DNA from 2 places in the Oerskovia paurometabola genome. Region 1 is predicted to be linked to the other one. Evidence: predicted binding sites of a transcription regulator. Region 1 holds the regulator's gene; the other holds the start of a gene.
The links. Region 1 encodes LexA, which represses DNA repair genes until DNA is damaged. Its sites were predicted from a motif close to TCGAACANNTGTTCGA; they were not measured.

Region 1 (8,554 bases):
CGAGGTGCCCGACGCGAGCGGACGCAGCCTGCTCGACGTCGCCGGCGACTCGGGCACCGGACTGATCGTCTTCTCGCCGCTGGCCCAGGGCATGCTCTCGGACCGGTACCTCGACGGCGTACCGTCCGACTCGCGCGCGGCTCGCTCGGCGTCGCTGCGGCCCGAGCACCTCGCCCCGGAGAACCTGGCCCGGATCCGCGCGCTGCGCGACGTCGCGGCCGGCCGCGGTGAGCCGCTCGCCCGGACGGCGGTCGCCTGGACGCTGCGCGACCCGCGTGTCACGTCGGTCCTCGTCGGGGCCCGGACCACGGCGCAGGTCGACGACAACCTCTCGGCCCTCGACGCGCCGCCCTTCACGACCGACGAGCTCACGGCGATCGACGCCGTGACGACCGAGCTCACGCCCGACGGGAGCCGTCGACCTCTGGACACCGGCATCAACATCTGGGCGGCGCGCTCGAGCGACCTCTAGCAGGGCCCTCGCGACCGCTTGCTGGTCCCGAGCGAGGGATCAGGCGCGATCCGGGACCACGTCGGCCGCAGGCTCGTCGTCCGACGCGCCGGCCTCGGACCCGGCACCGCCGAACGCCGCCTCGCGCTCCTCACGCTCGGCCCGGAGGGAGTTGATCGCCGACTCGAAGTCCTCGAGCGAGTCGAACGCCTGGTAGACGCTCGCGAACCGCAGGTAGGCGACCTCGTCGAGCTCCCGCAGGGGACCGAGGATGGCCAGCCCGATCTCGTACGCGTCCAGCTCCGCGCTACCACCGGCCCGGAGCGACTCCTCGACCTTCTGCGCGAGGACCGCCAGGTCGTCCTCGTTGACCGGACGCCCTTGGCAGGCCTTGCGCACGCCGGTCACGATCTTCTCCCGGCTGAACGGCTCGGTCACTCCAGAGCGCTTGACGACCGACAGGCTCGCCGTCTCGATCGTCGTGAAGCGGCGGTTGCAGGCAGGGCACTGTCTGCGACGACGGATCGAGGCACCGTCGTCGGAGGTCCGCGAGTCGACGACCCGGGAGTCCGCGTGCCGACAGAACGGACAGTGCATGAGGCGGTACTCCTGTGGGTCTGCGCGAGTGCTCCGTGGCGGTCGCCACGGACGGTGCGTCCCGAACCTATGTCTCGACCCTGACGAGGCGCAAGACGCCCCGCCACGACGAGACAGCGCGACGCGTTCCACACGCCGGTCAGCACACATGAGAACGGAGGTGGCCGATGATCGGCCACCTCCGTCGGGACGCCCCCGTCCCCATCTCACGTTCGCGACTCGCCTCGCGAACGTCGACGCAACTGCGGAGACGCGCTGGCGCGCCTCCTCCTCACCGACCGACCCCCCAGCCGGGTTGGTGAGGCAGCACTAACTTAGGGGAACCTAATGCGATTGCGCAAGCCCTCCGGGCACGGGTCCTCACAGCGAGGGCAGAATCACCCCGGGCCGAAGGGCTGCCGACGCCTGAGCGGCACGGAACCCTCGACCGGTCAGCGCGCGAAGTTGGGGTCGACCGGCAGCAGGAGCTGCTGCCCGACCTGGAGCCCGGTCGACGAGAGGTTGTTGAGCTCGGCGAGCTCCGCCATCACGTCTCGCACGTCCCGGCCGCCCGATGCCAGGGCGGACGCGTGCTGCCACAAGGTCTCCCCCGCCTCGACGACGTGGATCCGGACCTCGACCGGCTCGCCGGGGCCGGACGCCACCGCACGGGCGCCCCACAGGGCCCCGAGGGCGAGGACCGTCGCGACGAGCAGTACCAGGACGACACGGCCTCGCGTGGTCAGCCGCAGCGGAGCCTCGGCCTGCCCCTGAGGACGACGCTCGACACGCCACCCGTCCGTCGCGCCCATCGCGGTGATCGCACTCATAGCCACTCCTTCGTCCGTGGCGCCCGAACCGCCTTCCCCGGTCGGTTCGAACACCTGTTCGTCGAACATCTGTACGATTTCTATCACCGTCGGGCGCCGATGTCGAGACATGCTCGAACATGTGTTTGATTCGTGTCGCCGCGTGACCTACGCTGTTCGAGTACTGGTCGTCCGATATGTCGGACGCCTGGGGGTGGGACGTCCCGCCCCCGGGCTGACGAGATCGCCGCGGCCACGCTCAGGAGCCGGTGCCGCTCGCGGCGCCCCTCCGCAGGACAGGGACCGAGACGGCCGAGCAGGGCGGAGACGACGATGGCGGGACGGGTGGCCGACACCACGGGCAGGCTCGCGAAGGTGCACGAGCTGCCCGACGGCACGACGGGCGGGGACGGTCTCACACCGCGCCAGCGGCTCGTGCTCGAGACGATCCGCGCGTCGGTCGACCAGCGGGGCTACCCGCCGAGCATGCGCGAGATCGGCGAGGCCGTCGGCCTGACGAGCCCGTCGAGCGTCAAGCACCAGCTCACGACGCTCGAGCGCAAGGGCTACCTGCGTCGCGACCCCAACCGCCCCCGCGCGATCGAGGTCGTCCAGCACGACGACGCGCGGTCCATCGCAGCGCTTCCCGGCAGCGCGTTCCCGCGCGTCGAGGGCATCGACACGACCGAGGACTCACCCGAGCGCCCCACGCCGTCGTACGTCCCCGTCGTGGGACGCATCGCCGCCGGTGGTCCCATCCTGGCCGAGCAGGTCGTCGAGGACGTGTTCCCCCTCCCCCGCCAGCTCGTCGGCGACGGCGAGCTCTTCCTGCTGCGCGTGGCCGGTGACTCGATGATCGACGCCGCGATCTGCGACGGCGACTGGGTCGTGGTCCGTCGCCAGCCCGTCGCCGAGAACGGCGAGATCGTCGCCGCGATGATCGACGGCGAGGCGACCGTCAAGACGTTCAAGCGCATCGACAAGCACGTGTGGCTCATGCCGCACAACGCGGCGTACCGGCCCATCTCGGGGGACGACGCCCAGATCCTCGGCCGGGTCGTCTCGGTCCTGCGGAGCCTCTGAGCACAGCGTCCCGCCGGCCCCCAGGGACCGGCGCTCAGCACGACGAAGGGGACGGCCCGGTGGGCCGTCCCCTTCGTCGTGCCCGGCGCCCGTCACGGGCACCGAGGGGACGACTACAGTCCGAAGCTCTTGGCGACGGCGCGCACCGAGTCCGCGGACGCCCGGAGGCCCGCGAGCTCGTGGTCCGACAGCGGGACCTCGATCCGCTCACCGCAGCCACGCCGCTCGAGCAGCGAGGGGACGGAGAGGCAGACGTCGCTGATCCCGTGGAAGTCCTCGAGGAGCGAGGACACCGGCAGGACCCGGTGCTCGTCGTCGAGGACGGCCTCGATGATGCGGGTCGCGGCGAGCGCGACGGCGTAGTTCGTGGCGCCCTTGCCCTCGATGATGCGGTAGGCCGACTGCACGACCTCGTGCGCGATGTCCTCGCGCACCTCGGCCGTGAGCGGTCCCCGGCCCTTGAGCCCCTGCCACTCGAGCAGCGGCACCCCGCTGATCGTCGCCGAGCTCCAGAGCGGGATCTCGCTGTCCCCGTGCTCTCCGGCGATGTACGCGTGCACGTTCTGGACCGCGACGCCGCAGTGCTGCGCGACGAGGAACCGCAGCCTCGAGGAGTCCAGGACCGTGCCGCTCCCGAAGAGCTGGTTCGGCGGCAGTCCCGAGTACTTGAGGGCCGCGTACGTGACCACGTCGACCGGGTTGGTCACCATGATGTAGACGGCGTTGGGCGCCACCTCGACGAGGCCGGGCAGGATCTTGCGCACGAGGGAGATCGTCGCCTCGGCGAGGTCCAGCCGTGTCTGCCCGGGCTTCTGCTTGGCCCCGGCGGTGAAGACCACGACGTCCGCGTCGGAGCACACCGCCACGTCGTCGGAGCCCTCGACCTTGGCCATGGGCATGAACTGGATGCCGTGCTGGAGGTCGAGGACCTCGGCCTCGACCTTGGTCCGGTTGATGTCGAGCAGGCTCACGGTGTGAGCGGCTCCACGCATGAGCGCCGCGTAGGCGAGGGTCGATCCGACGGAACCTGCGCCGACGATCGCGAGCTTGGTGGTACGGGCGGGCACTGTGCCTCCTGGACGTTGAGCACCGGACGTCGGTCGCTGCACGAGCGTCACGACGTCCGTCGCGTGGACTACCAGGTCTCAGCCTAGGGCGGACAGGCGCTCGAGCGCAGAGAGGACGACACGTCGGTCCGTCGTGGTCCAGAAGTCCGGCATCGACTTCGTGAGGTAGGAGCCGTAGCGAGCGGTCGCCAGACGCGGGTCGAGGACCGCGACGACGCCTCGATCGGCCGTCGACCGGATGAGCCGTCCGGCGCCCTGCGCGAGCAGCAGCGCGGCGTGGTTGGCCGAGACCTGCATGAAGCCGTTGCCGCCCGCGGCCTCGACCGCTCTCGCGCGGGCCGACTTCACCGGGTCGTCGGGCCGCGGGAAGGGGATCCGGTCGATCAGGACGAGCTGGCAGCTCGGCCCGGGGACGTCCACGCCCTGCCACAACGAGAGCGTGCCGAACAGGCACGTCGCGGGGTCTGCGGCGAACTCCTTGACGAGCGTCGGGAGCTGGTCGTCGCCCTGGCACAGGATCGGGACGTCGAGGCGCTCGCGCATGGCCTCCGCGACCGCGAGCGCCGCTCGCCGCGACGAGAAGAGCCCGAGGGTGCGGCCGCCTGCGGCGGTGATGAGGTCGGCGATCTCGTCGAGCTGTCCGTCCGTGGCGGCCTCCCGGCCGGGCTGCGGCAGGTGCTTGGCGATGTAGAGGATGCCCTGCTGGGGGTAGTCGAACGGGCTGCCGACGTCCACGCCGGTCCAGGTGGCGCCGTCGTCGTCGAGGCCCAGCGAGCGGGCCACGGGGTCGAACGTGCCGCCGAGCGCGAGCGTCGCCGACGTGAAGACGCCCGTGCGCTCGGTCAGGAGGTGCGTGCGGATGAGGCCTGCGACCGCGAGGGGCGCGGCGTGCAGCTTGCTCACGCCGTCCCCGCTCCACCGTCCGTCGTCGCCCGCGCGCGAGCACCACAGGACGTCGTGCCCCGTGGGGTCCTGGGCCATGCGCTCGGCGATCTCGAAGACCTGGAGCATGGTCGCCTGGGCCATCTTCATCCCGGTGTCCGGCTGGGCCCCCGGGCCCCCCGAGGTGTCGGGCTTGAGCGCGCTCAGCACGGTGCGGGCCGCGTCACGGACGGCCGCGACGGCCGAGCGCGCGTCGTCGGGCAGGCCGTCGGGGAAGCGCTCCGCGGGGAGCGAGGTCACGACGGTCCCGAACGCCCCGGTCGCGAGGTCGAGGTCGGTCGTCTGGACTCCTCCGTGGCGGCGGGCGAGGCGAGCGGCGTGCTCGATGATGGGCACCGACAGGTCCGCGGTCGCGGCGGCCGTGACGCGGTCGCTGAGCTCGTGGGCCTCGTCGACGACGACGACGCCGTGCTCGGGCAGCACACCGGGCGATCCCGACGCGGCGATGCCCAGCATCGCGTGGTTGGTCACGACGACGTCGGCCTCACGCGCGCTCGTGCGCGCTTGGTCGGGGAAGCAGTCGTCGATGAGGGGGCACTTGGCGCCCAGGCACTCGAGCGCCGTGACCGAGACCTGCCGCCAGGCCTTGTCGGAAACGCCCGGGACGAGGTCGTCCCGGTCCCCGGTCGTGGTCTCCTGCGCCCACTCGCGCAGCCGCACGACCTGCTCGCCCAGTGCCGCGGCCCCCGACGCCGCTCCAGGTGCAGGGTGCTCGGCGACGCCCGCCCGCTCGCCGCCCGTGGGCAGGTCGAACAACGTGGGCTCGTCGGCCGGGTAGCCGCCCTCGATCTTGTGCTGGCACAGGTAGTTGTGCCAGCCCTTGAGGAGCGCGATGCGTGGTGGACGCGGCAACCGGTCCGCGACCGCCTGGGCCACGAGCGGCAGGTCGCGCGTGATGATCTGACGCTGGAGGGCGAGGGTCGCGGTCGAGACGATGACGCGCTCGTCCTCGCACACTGCGTGGCGGACGGCGGGCACGAGGTAACCGAGCGACTTGCCGGTGCCCGTCCCGGCCTGGACCAGCAGGTGGTCGGGGCCGCCCGAGCCGTCGATCGTCCGCGCGACGTTCACGGCCATCTGGTGCTGCCCTGCGCGGCGGCCGCCGCCCAGCGCGCCGACGGCGAGGTCGAGCAGCTCCTCGACGTCAGGGGTCGCGGGGCCCGTGGTCAGGGTGGTGGTGGTCTCCTCGGGCACCCCGGAAGTCTACGTGGGGCCACCGACACGGCCGGGCGCGCCCCCGTGGTTCCGCCGGGCCGGGCGCGTGCCCGGTCCGGCGGACGCGACCTCAGGCCCGGACCGCGACCGCGTTGAGCTCGAGCGCGAGCCCTTCGTCGACCCGGCCCAGCAGGCGCGTCCCGGTCTCGACGTGCTCCTCGAGGTCGATCTCGCCCGTGAGGTGCACGCGGTTGACCAGGTCGCCGCGGTGGTAGGGCACCACGACGTCGATCGAGACGTCGGGGCGCGGCAGCTCGTCGGAGATGAGCTGGAGCAGGTCCTCGATCCCCTGCCCGGTGTGCGCCGAGACGAGGATCGTGCGGCGCTCGCGCCCCCGGATGCGTGCGACGACGTCGGGGTCCGCGACGTCGACCTTGTTCAGCACGACGACCTCGAGCACCTGGTCGATGCCCGGGATGTCGGCCAGCACGTGGCGGACGGCCGCGATCTGCCCCTCGGGGTCGGGGTGCGACGCGTCGACGACGTGGAGCAGCAGGTCGGCCTGGCCGACCTCCTCGAGCGTCGAGCGGAACGCCTCGACGAGCTGGTGCGGCAGGGACCGCACGAACCCGACCGTGTCGGCGAGCGTGTACACGCGCCCGTCCTCGGTCTGCGCGCGGCGGACCGTGGGGTCGAGGGTCGCGAACAGGGCGTTCTCGACGAGCACGCCCGCGCCCGTGAGGGCGTTGAGGAGGCTCGACTTGCCGGCGTTGGTGTAGCCCGCGATCGCGACCGACGGGATGGCGTGGCGCTTGCGCGAGGACCGCTTGGTCTCGCGGCCCGGCGCCATCGCGGCGATCTCGCGGCGCAGCTTGGTCATGCGGTCGCGGATGCGGCGCCGGTCGAGCTCGATCTTGGTCTCACCGGGGCCACGCGAGCCCATGCCTGCGCCCGCCCCGCCCACCTGGCCACCGGCCTGCCGGGACATCGACTCACCCCACCCACGCAGACGCGGGAGGAGGTACTCGAGCTGCGCGAGCTCGACCTGCGCCTTGCCCTCCCGGGACTTCGCGTGCTGGGCGAAGATGTCCAGGATCAGCGCGGTCCGGTCGACGACCTTGACCTTGACGATGTCCTCGAGCGCGCGGCGCTGCGAGGGGGCGAGCTCGCCGTCGATCACGACGGTGTCCGCGCCGCTCACCGCCACGACGGACGCGAGCTCCTCGGCCTTGCCCGAGCCGAGGTAGGTGCCGGGGTCCGGCTTCTGCCGGCGCTGGAGCACGCCGTCGAGGACCTGGGAGCCCGCCGTCTCCGCGAGGGCCGCGAGCTCGCGCAGCGAGACCTCGGCCTCGGTCGCCGCGGCCTCGCCGCTGCCGCTGTACAGGCCCACGAGCACGACCTTCTCGAGCCGCAGCTGCCGGTACTCGACCTCGGTGACGTCCTCGAGCTCGGTCGACAGGTTGGCGACCCGTCGCAGCGCGGTGCGCTCGGCGAGCTCGAGCTGCTCCCCGTCGTAGACGGAGTGCTGGGTGCCTCCCTCGGCGCGCGCGGTACCCGCCCGTGCGAGCACCCGTGCCACGACGTCCCCGGCGATGTCGCGCTCGGGGCGCGCGGTCTCCGGTTCGGTCTCAGGGGTGGGGTTCGCGGGGGTCTGGGTCATGGGCCGCCTTTCAGCTGAGGGTCCGGGCACCGGGTCCGTGCGACCTGGGCCGGTCGGTCCGGCCGGAGTCGCTCCGGTCGGCATGTCGTACAACAAGCGTGGCACGCCGGATCGTCCCGACGCGAACCAATTCGCCCTGCGCGGCCGCGTTTCGTCTCACGGCGCAGCGCCGACCGGCCGCCCGGGAGGACCGGCCACCACGGCGGCCGGGGACCGGCCGATAGGATCTGTCCTCGTGACGCCACCCGATCTGCCTGCCGACGCGACGCCCGGCACGACGCCCGAGCCCTCCCCCGACCACTACTTCACGGCGCAGCCCGCGTCCGCCGAGGAGCGCCGCGAGCTCACGGTCCGGCTCGCGGGTCGCGAGGTCACGGTCGAGGTCGCGTCCGGCATCTTCTCGCCCGGGCGGCTCGACCTCGGCACGCAGGTCCTCCTGCGCTCGGTCCCGGCCCTGCCGCCCGTGACGCCCGGGCCCGACGGCGCCGCTCACCTCCTGGACCTCGGCTGCGGCTGGGGCCCGGTCGCACTGACCATGGCGCTCGAGGCGCCCGGCGCGACCGTCTGGGCCGTCGACGTCAACGAGCGCGCGCTCGACCTGGTGCGACGCAACGCCGCCCGCCTCGGCCTGGAGAACGTCCGAGCGGTCCGCCCCGAGAACGTCCCCGAGGAGGTCCGGTTTGCCGCGATCTGGTCCAACCCGCCCATCCGGGTCGGCAAGGACGTGCTGCACGACATGCTGCTGCACTGGCTGCCGCGCCTCGAGCCCGGCGCCGAGGCCTACCTCGTGGTGCAGCGCAACCTCGGCGCG
Region 2 (8,554 bases), 320 kb from region 1:
GGCTACGTCGAGCAGCCGCCGCCGGAGGGTTTCGCGGACTGGGAAGCCGCGATGGCGGCCTGGGGCATGAGCCCGGACCGCTACAACGCGTTCTACGCGGTGGTGGACCCGGACGGCGTGGGGCCGCGGATCTTCATCCAGCAGGTCCCCGAGCCGAAGACCGCCAAGAACCGCATGCACATCGACGTGGGGGTCGAGGGGGACGGGGCCGAGCGGGTGGGCAACGTCCGGTCGCACGCGGCCCACCTCGTCTCGCTCGGCGCGTCCGTGCTCCAGGAGATGGACGAGAACGGAGAGTTCTGGATCGTCCTGCAGGACCCGGAGGGCAACGAGTTCTGCGTGCAGTGACGATCGCCCGAGGAGCGGGTGGGTGCGAGGTGTGGGCGAGGCGCACTCGGGAAGGTTCGCCGCGCCCAGGTGGTTGTGGAAGCGTGGGTGCTCGCCTCGTGCCATGCCCTATGCTTGCCCAGTTGAAGGGGAGTATTCCTAGAAACGGTGATGTCGTCATCACGGTCGGCGTAGTCGTCGGCCCGGTGTCACCGGTCCTGCACGGTCACCTCTCGCGATCCGCCCTCGCGGGGATCGGTGACCGCGAGGGCGGAAGAGACCTTCGGTACTCGACGCTACGTACCGGAGGTATGTGTGATGGATGTTCCTGTCTGGATGTGGGTCGCGACGGTCGGCATGATCCTCGCGATGCTGGCCTTCGACTTCGTGGGCCACGTCCGCACCCCGCACGCCCCCACGCTCAAGGAAGCCTCGTGGTGGTCCGCCGGCTACGTCGGCATCGCGATCCTCTTCGGGGTCGGGATCTGGGCCTACTTCGGCTCGGTCTACGGCGGGGAGTACTTCGCCGGGTACATCACCGAGAAGAGCCTGTCGGTCGACAACCTCTTCGTGTTCGTCCTCATCATGACGAGCTTCCGGGTGCCCAGGCTGTACCAGCAGAAGGTCCTGCTGATCGGCATCACGATCGCCCTGGTCCTGCGCACGATCTTCATCTTCCTGGGCGCCGCGCTGATCGAGAACTTCAGCTGGGTCTTCTACATCTTCGGCGCCTTCCTCATCTACACCGCCTACACGCAGGTCAAGAGCGCGCGTGAGCACGAGGACGAGGAGTACAAGGAGAACGGCGTCCTGCGCCTGACGCGTCGTTTCTTCCCCACGACGGACGCGTACGTCGAGGACCGGATGTTCACGAAGATCGACGGCAAGCGCTACATCACGCCGATGCTCATCGTGATGATCGCCATCGGCAGCGCCGACCTGCTGTTCGCGGTCGACTCGATCCCCGCGATCTTCGGCCTCACGCAGGAGACGTTCCTCGTCTTCGCGGCCAACGCGTTCTCCCTGCTCGGCCTGCGCCAGCTCTACTTCCTGATCGACGGCCTGCTCGACCGGCTCGTGTACCTCGCCTGGGGCCTGGCCGCGATCCTCGGCTTCATCGGGATCAAGCTCCTCATCCACGCGCTGCACAAGAACGAGATCCCGTTCATCAACGGTGGCGAGCACGTCACGGTCATCCCTGAGATCTCGACGGCCGTCTCCCTCAGCTTCATCCTGGTCACGCTGGCCATCACGACGGTCGCGAGCCTCGCCAAGGACAAGAGCGACCGTCGTCGCCTGGAGAAGGAAACCTACTGATGCAGCACGAGCTGCCGTTCTGGTTCGAGGCGGCGTCCCTGACGGCCCTCGTCGTCCTCCTGCTCGTCGACCTGGTGGTCGTGGGGCGTCGCCCGCACGTGCCGTCGATGAAGGAGAGCGGCCTGTGGGTGGCGTTCTACGTCGCCCTGGCACTGGTCTTCGGCGGCCTCGTCGCCCTCGTGGGCGGCAGTGCTCCCGCGGTCGAGTTCTACGCGGGCTGGCTCACGGAGTACAGCCTGTCGGTCGACAACCTCTTCGTGTTCGTCATCATCATGACGAGGTTCGCCGTGCCGCGGGAGCACCAGCAGAAGGTGCTCATGGTGGGGATCATCGTGGCGCTCGTGCTGCGCGGGGCGTTCATCCTCGCCGGCGCCGCGATCATCGCCCAGTTCGTGTGGGTCTTCTACCTCTTCGGCGCGTTCCTGATCTACACCGCGATCAAGCTGGTCGCGGGTGGGGACGAGCCGGAGGAGTACCAGGAGAACCGGCTCATCCGGTCGTTGCGCCGGGTGCTGCCGCTGTCGCCGACGTACGACGGCGGCAAGCTGCGCACCGTGGTCGACGGCAAGCGGCTCTTCACGCCCATGCTGATCGTGTTCCTCGCGATCGGCAGCACGGACCTGCTCTTCGCGTTCGACTCGATCCCTGCGATCTTCGGGCTCACGCACGACCCGTTCATCGTGTTCACGACGAACGTCTTCGCCCTCATGGGGCTGCGGCAGCTCTACTTCCTGCTGGGGGGCCTGCTCGAGCGGCTGGTGTACCTGCCGATCGGGCTGGCGGTCATCCTGGGCTTCATCGGGATCAAGCTGATCCTCGAGGCCTTGCACGAGAACACGTTGCCGTTCATCAACGGCGGGCAGCACATCGAGGCCGTCCCGACGGTCCCGATCTGGCTGTCGCTCGTGGTCATCCTGGGTGCGCTCGGGGTCACGACGGTGGCCAGCCTGTTGCGCACGCGTGGTCAGCAGAAGGACGAGGCCCTGCTCGACGACGTCGACGCGGCCTCGTAGGCGCGTCTCGGCAGGCACTGCTCGCCCCGTGAGAACGGCCCGTCTCCCTTCCGGGGAGACGGGCCGTCCGCGTTCGTGGACGGGGGAGTCGAGCGCTCCGTCCGGCGGCGGCGACGCTCAGACTCGGTCGGCCCAGGGGCCGATGACGGGAGACCACGGGCGCACGGTGCGCCGCGTGATGACGTTCTCGCGGGCGAACGGGTCGGCGTCGAACGTGCTCGCGACCGAGGCCTCGTCCGGGGCGTCGACGAGCAGCAGCGCGCCCGCGGGGTTGGCCGCGTCCTGGGCGAGGGGGCCGGAGGCGAGCAGCGTGCCCTCGTCGAGCAGCCCGCGCAGGAACGCACGGTGCTCGGGGCGGAACTCGTCCAGGACGGCGGGCTTGTCGGCGTACGTGTAGGTCACGGCGAAGATCGGCATGGCGACATTGAAGCACCATCCGGCGTGGTGGTGGTGACGGTCCGTCGTCGGCCCGCTCGGCCGCGCGACCGGTGTCCTACCAGCCGCGCTCGCGCCACTCGTCGAGGTGGGGGCGCTCTGCCCCCAGCGTCGTGTCCGCGCCGTGGCCCGGGTAGACCCAGGTGGCGTCGTCGAACCTGTCGAAGAGCCTGGTGGTGACGTCCGCGTAGAGCATCGCGAAGCGGTCCGGGTCGTTCGACGTGCTCCCGAGGCCGCCCGGGAAGAGCGAGTCCCCCGTGAACAGGTGTGCTCGGCCGGGCACGGCGTCCGGTGCGCTCGCGTGCTCGGGCTCGCGGTAGACGAGCGTGACCGAGCCGGGGGTGTGACCGCGCAGGGCGACCACCTCGAACGTGAGGTGGCCGACGACGATCGTGTCGCCGTCGTGCAGGGGGCGCGTGATGGTCGCGCCGGTCGCCTCGGCGACGGCTTCCGCGTCGGGAGCGCCGGCCGCGAGCCGCGCGCCGGTGGCCGCGCCGATCGAGGAGAGCGCCCCGAGGTGGTCGAGGTGCCTGTGCGTCGTGACGACGAGGTCGAGGCGGGCGGTCGACGAACCCTCCCGGACGAGCTCGAGGAGCCGGTCGGGCTCGGCGGCGGCGTCGACGAGGAGCTGGGCGCCGCTCCCGCGGCAGGTCAGGAGGTAGGCGTTGTTCTCGGCGGGCCCGACGGCGAGCTTGCGGACCTCGACCTCGTCCAGCACCCGCAGGTCGCTCGGTCCCGCGACCGTGACGTCTCCGGTGTATCCCACGCCGATCTCCTCGCTGTGCTGGTTGGCGTCCTGACGGACGACCGGCCGCCGGTGTGACGAGCCTCTCGTGCCGAGTCTGGCACGCCGGTGGCGGGACCCGGAGCGCCGTCCAGGAGCAGGTCAGACCGCCGGGGCCGTCCCTCGACAGGAACCGCAGGACCCTCGGCACCGGTGACGTCGGTCGAACAGGTGTGCGAATGTCAGGGGCGAGGCTTACGATGCTTCGGTGAGCAACCGCCTTGTCATCGCTGGTGCCCGTGAGCACAACCTCCGCAACGTCGACCTCGACCTGCCGAGGGATCAGCTCATCGTCTTCACGGGACTCTCGGGGTCCGGAAAGTCCTCCCTCGCGTTCGACACGATCTTCGCCGAGGGGCAGCGTCGCTACGTCGAGTCGCTGTCGGCGTACGCCCGTCAGTTCCTCGGGCAGATGGACAAGCCCGACGTCGACTTCATCGAGGGCCTGTCGCCCGCGGTCTCGATCGACCAGAAGTCGACCAACCGCAACCCGCGCTCGACCGTGGGCACCATCACCGAGGTCTACGACTACCTGCGCCTGCTCTTCGCGCGCGCCGGCACACAGCACTGCCCGGTCTGCGGCGAGAAGGTCCAGGCCCAGACGCCGCAGCAGATCGTCGACCGCCTCCTGGAGCTGCCCGAGGGCACGCGCTACCAGGTCCTCGCTCCCGTGGTGCGTGGTCGCAAGGGGGAGTACAGCGAGCTCTTCAAGGAGCTGCAGTCGAAGGGCTTCGCGCGCGCCCGCGTGGACGGCGAGGTCGTCCAGCTCACGGACCCGCCGGCGCTCGAGAAGAAGCTCAAGCACGACATCGAGGTCGTGATCGACCGTCTCGTCTCGCGCGAGGGTGTGCAGCGGAGGCTCACGGACTCGGTCGAGACCGCGCTCGGGCTCGCCGGGGGGCTCGTCGTCGTCGAGCTCGTCGACGCCGACGCGGACGACCCGCAACGCGAGCGCCGGTTCTCGGAGAAGCGCGCGTGCCCGAACGACCACGAGCTCACGCTCGACGAGATCGAGCCGCGCACCTTCTCGTTCAACGCCCCCTACGGTGCGTGCCCCGAGTGCACGGGTATCGGCTTCCGCCTCGAGGTCGACCCGGACCTCGTCGTCCCGGACGACGAGAAGTCGCTCGCGGAGGGCGCGGTCGCGCCCTGGGCGCAGATCTCCTCGGAGTACTTCCACCGCGTCCTGACGGCGCTCGCCTCGGACCTGGGCTTCTCCATGGACGTGCCGTGGCGCGCCCTGCCTCAGCGTGCTCAGCAGGCGGTGCTCTACGGCCAGAACCACGAGGTCCACGTCCGGTACAAGAACCGCTGGGGGCGCGAGCGTCAGTACTCGACCGGCTTCGAGGGCGTCGTGACGTTCCTCGAGCGCCGCCACGGCGAGACCGAGTCGGAGTGGTCCAAGGAGAAGTACGAGGCGTACATGCGCGAGACGCCGTGCCCGGTGTGCCAGGGCACGCGTCTCAAGCCCGAGGTCCTCGCCGTCAAGGTGGGGGACAAGTCCATCGCCGAGGTCTGCCGGCTCCCGCTGCGCGAGGCCGCGGCGTTCCTCGGTTCGCTCGAGCTGGGCACGCGCCAGAAGGCCATCGCGACCGAGGTCCTCAAGGAGATCGACGCCCGACTGGGCTTCCTGCTCGACGTCGGGCTGGACTACCTCTCGCTCGAGCGTCCGGCCGGGACCCTCTCGGGAGGCGAGGCGCAGCGCATCCGTCTCGCGACGCAGATCGGCTCGGGGCTCGTCGGTGTCCTGTACGTCCTCGACGAGCCCAGCATCGGTCTGCACCAGCGGGACAACCGCCGGCTCATCGACACCCTGACCCGGCTGAGGGACCTCGGGAACACGCTCATCGTCGTCGAGCACGACGAGGACACCATCCGGGCGGCCGACTGGATCGTCGACATCGGCCCGGGCGCCGGCGAGCACGGTGGACGCGTGATCCACTCGGGCGACTACGCAGGCCTCCTGGAGGCGCCCGAGTCCGTCACGGGCGCCTACCTCTCCGGGCGTCGCAGCATCCCGCTGCCCGCCGCCCGCCGCCCTGTCGACAAGGACCGTCGGATCACGGTCGTCGGTGCGCGCGAGCACAACCTCGAGGGCATCGACGTGAGCTTCCCGCTCGGCACCCTGACCGCGGTCACCGGCGTCTCGGGGTCCGGCAAGTCCACGCTGGTCAACTCGATCCTCTACACCGTGCTCGCCAACGAGCTCAACGGAGCCCGTCAGGTCGCGGGGCGTCACCGTCGGATCACGGGACTCGAGAACCTCGACAAGGTGGTCCACGTCGACCAGGGGCCCATCGGCCGGACCCCGCGGTCCAACCCCGCGACCTACACGGGGGTGTGGGACCACGTGCGCAAGCTCTTCGCCGAGACGAGCGAGGCCAAGGTCCGTGGCTACACGCCCGGCCGGTTCTCCTTCAACGTCAAGGGCGGTCGCTGCGAGGCCTGCTCGGGTGACGGGACCATCAAGATCGAGATGAACTTCCTGCCGGACGTCTATGTCCCGTGCGAGGTCTGCCACGGCGCGCGGTACAACCGCGAGACGCTCGAGGTGCACTTCAAGGGCAAGACCGTCGCGGACGTGCTCGACATGCCGATCGAGGAGGCCTCGGAGTTCTTCGCCGCGGTCCCGACGATCTCGCGCCACCTCAAGACCCTCTCCGAGGTCGGCCTCGGGTACGTGCGCCTGGGGCAGCCCGCGCCCACGCTGTCAGGAGGCGAGGCCCAGCGCGTCAAGCTCGCGAGCGAGCTGCAGAAGCGTTCGACGGGCCGGACCATCTACGTGCTCGACGAGCCGACGACGGGCCTGCACTTCGAGGACATCCGCAAGCTCCTCGCGGTGCTCCAGTCGCTCGTCGACAAGGGCAACTCGGTGCTCGTGATCGAGCACAACCTCGATGTCATCAAGAACGCCGACTGGGTCATCGACATGGGACCGGAGGGTGGGTCCGGCGGTGGACGGGTCATCGCCGAGGGCACGCCCGAGCAGGTGGCCGCGGTCCCCGAGAGCCACACGGGTCGGTTCCTCGCCGAGGTCCTCACGGGTGACCCCATCCCGGTCGCACCCCTGCCCAAGAAGTCCCCGGCCAAGGCCGCGACGGGCAAGACGGCGGCGAAGGCGCCGAGGAAGACGGCCGCGCGCAAGTCGTCGACGACGGCCGCGGCCAGGGAGAGCTCGTCGACCGTGAAGGCGTCCGCCGCCACGAGGAAGGCCGAGCCCGCGACCGAGTGACATCGACCGGCGGACGTCGACCGTGCCTCGGCCGGCTGCCGTCCGACCGGGTGCAGGCTCAGGCCGCGTGCGTGCGCAGCGGCGCGGGCTCGAGCAGCACCGGGAAGTTCACGGAGCGCGCCAGGAAGCAGTGGTCGTGGGCGCGGCGGTGGATCTCGGCGACGGCCTCGTCGCTGACGTCGGGGCCGTCGTCGACCACCACGTGCGGGTGCAGCGTGACGTCCGTGAACTGCCCGGCTCCGGCGGACTCGACCCGCATGGTGCCGGTCACCTCGTCGGTGTACTCGCGCACCACGATCCCCGCCGCTGACGCGAGGTGCAGGAACCACAGCATGTGGCACTGCGAGAGGCTCGCGACGAACAGCTCCTCGGGGCTGTACCGGCTCGGGTCGCCCCGGAACGCGGGGTCGGCCGAGCCGGGGAGCGTCGGTCGGCCGGTGAGGTCGACGTCGTGGTCCCGGCTGTACGCGGTGTAGGTGGTCGTTCCGGTCTGGCCCGCGCCGGTCCAGCGGACGGTCGCGGCATAGGAGTGAAGGGCGCCCATGCCGTCACCCTAGCGGCGGTCGGGCGTTCGTGTGTGACGGGCGTCACGTGCGAGCGTCGGCGCAGGGGCGTGACTGTGGGTGCACTGTCCTAGGCTGGCGGACATGGCTGATCCGTCCTCGTACCGCCCCGCACCGGGAGAGATCCCCACGTCACCGGGCGTGTACCGCTTCCGCGACGAGCACGGCCGCGTCATCTACGTCGGCAAGGCGAAGAATCTGCGCGCCCGTCTCGGCAGCTACTTCCAGGACCTGACGAACCTCCACTACCGCACCCAGACGATGGTCACGACGGCCGCCTCGGTCGAGTGGACGGTCGTGGGGACCGAGGTCGAGGCCCTCGCGCTCGAGTACTCGTGGATCAAGGAGTTCGACCCCCGGTTCAACGTGAAGTACCGGGACGACAAGTCCTACCCCTACCTCGCCGTGACCCTGGGCGAGCAGTTCCCGCGCGCCCAGGTCATGCGTGGTGGCAAGCGCCCCGGCACCCGCTACTTCGGCCCCTACGGGCACGCGTGGGCCATCCGCGAGACCCTCGACCTGCTGCTGCGTGTCTTCCCGGTCCGCACGTGCTCCGCGGGCGTCTTCAAGCGTGCCCAGCAGACCGGTCGGCCCTGCCTGCTCGGCTACATCGACAAGTGCTCCGCCCCCTGCGTGGGACGCATCACGCCCGAGGACCACCACGCGCTCGCGGAGGACTTCTGCGACTTCATGGCGGGCGACACCGCGAAGTTCATCCGCCGGGTCGAGGCCAAGATGAAGGAGGCCGCGGCGGCCATGGAGTACGAGCAGGCCGCCCGTCTGCGCGACGACATCCTCGCGCTCGAGCGCGCCATGGAGAAGAACGCCGTGGTGCTCGGCGACGCGACCGACGCGGACATCTTCGCGCTCGCTGGCGACGAGC

Region 2: uvrA (excinuclease ABC subunit UvrA) is a predicted target of LexA. The motif match lies at 4,040-4,055, and genes of this name have one in related genera.

The regions. Positions count from the first base shown of each region.
Region 1 is NZ_JAFBBV010000001.1:1,913,836-1,922,389, reverse strand. It holds gene JOD48_RS08600 (aldo/keto reductase) at 1-472, shown strand, start outside; gene nrdR (transcriptional regulator NrdR) at 512-1,048, opposite strand; gene JOD48_RS08590 (LysM peptidoglycan-binding domain-containing protein) at 1,480-1,857, opposite strand; gene lexA (transcriptional repressor LexA) at 2,170-2,919, shown strand; gene JOD48_RS08580 (L-lactate dehydrogenase) at 3,033-3,986, opposite strand; gene JOD48_RS08575 (ATP-dependent DNA helicase) at 4,065-6,122, opposite strand; gene hflX (GTPase HflX) at 6,214-7,743, opposite strand; gene JOD48_RS08565 (class I SAM-dependent methyltransferase) at 7,979-8,554, shown strand, end outside.
Region 2 is NZ_JAFBBV010000001.1:2,231,516-2,240,069, forward strand. It holds gene JOD48_RS09965 (VOC family protein) at 1-348, shown strand, start outside; gene JOD48_RS09970 (TerC family protein) at 646-1,644, shown strand; gene JOD48_RS09975 (TerC family protein) at 1,644-2,657, shown strand; gene JOD48_RS09980 (YciI family protein) at 2,775-3,074, opposite strand; gene JOD48_RS09985 (MBL fold metallo-hydrolase) at 3,151-3,858, opposite strand; gene uvrA (excinuclease ABC subunit UvrA) at 4,085-7,108, shown strand; gene JOD48_RS09995 (OsmC family protein) at 7,167-7,652, opposite strand; gene uvrC (excinuclease ABC subunit UvrC) at 7,756-8,554, shown strand, end outside.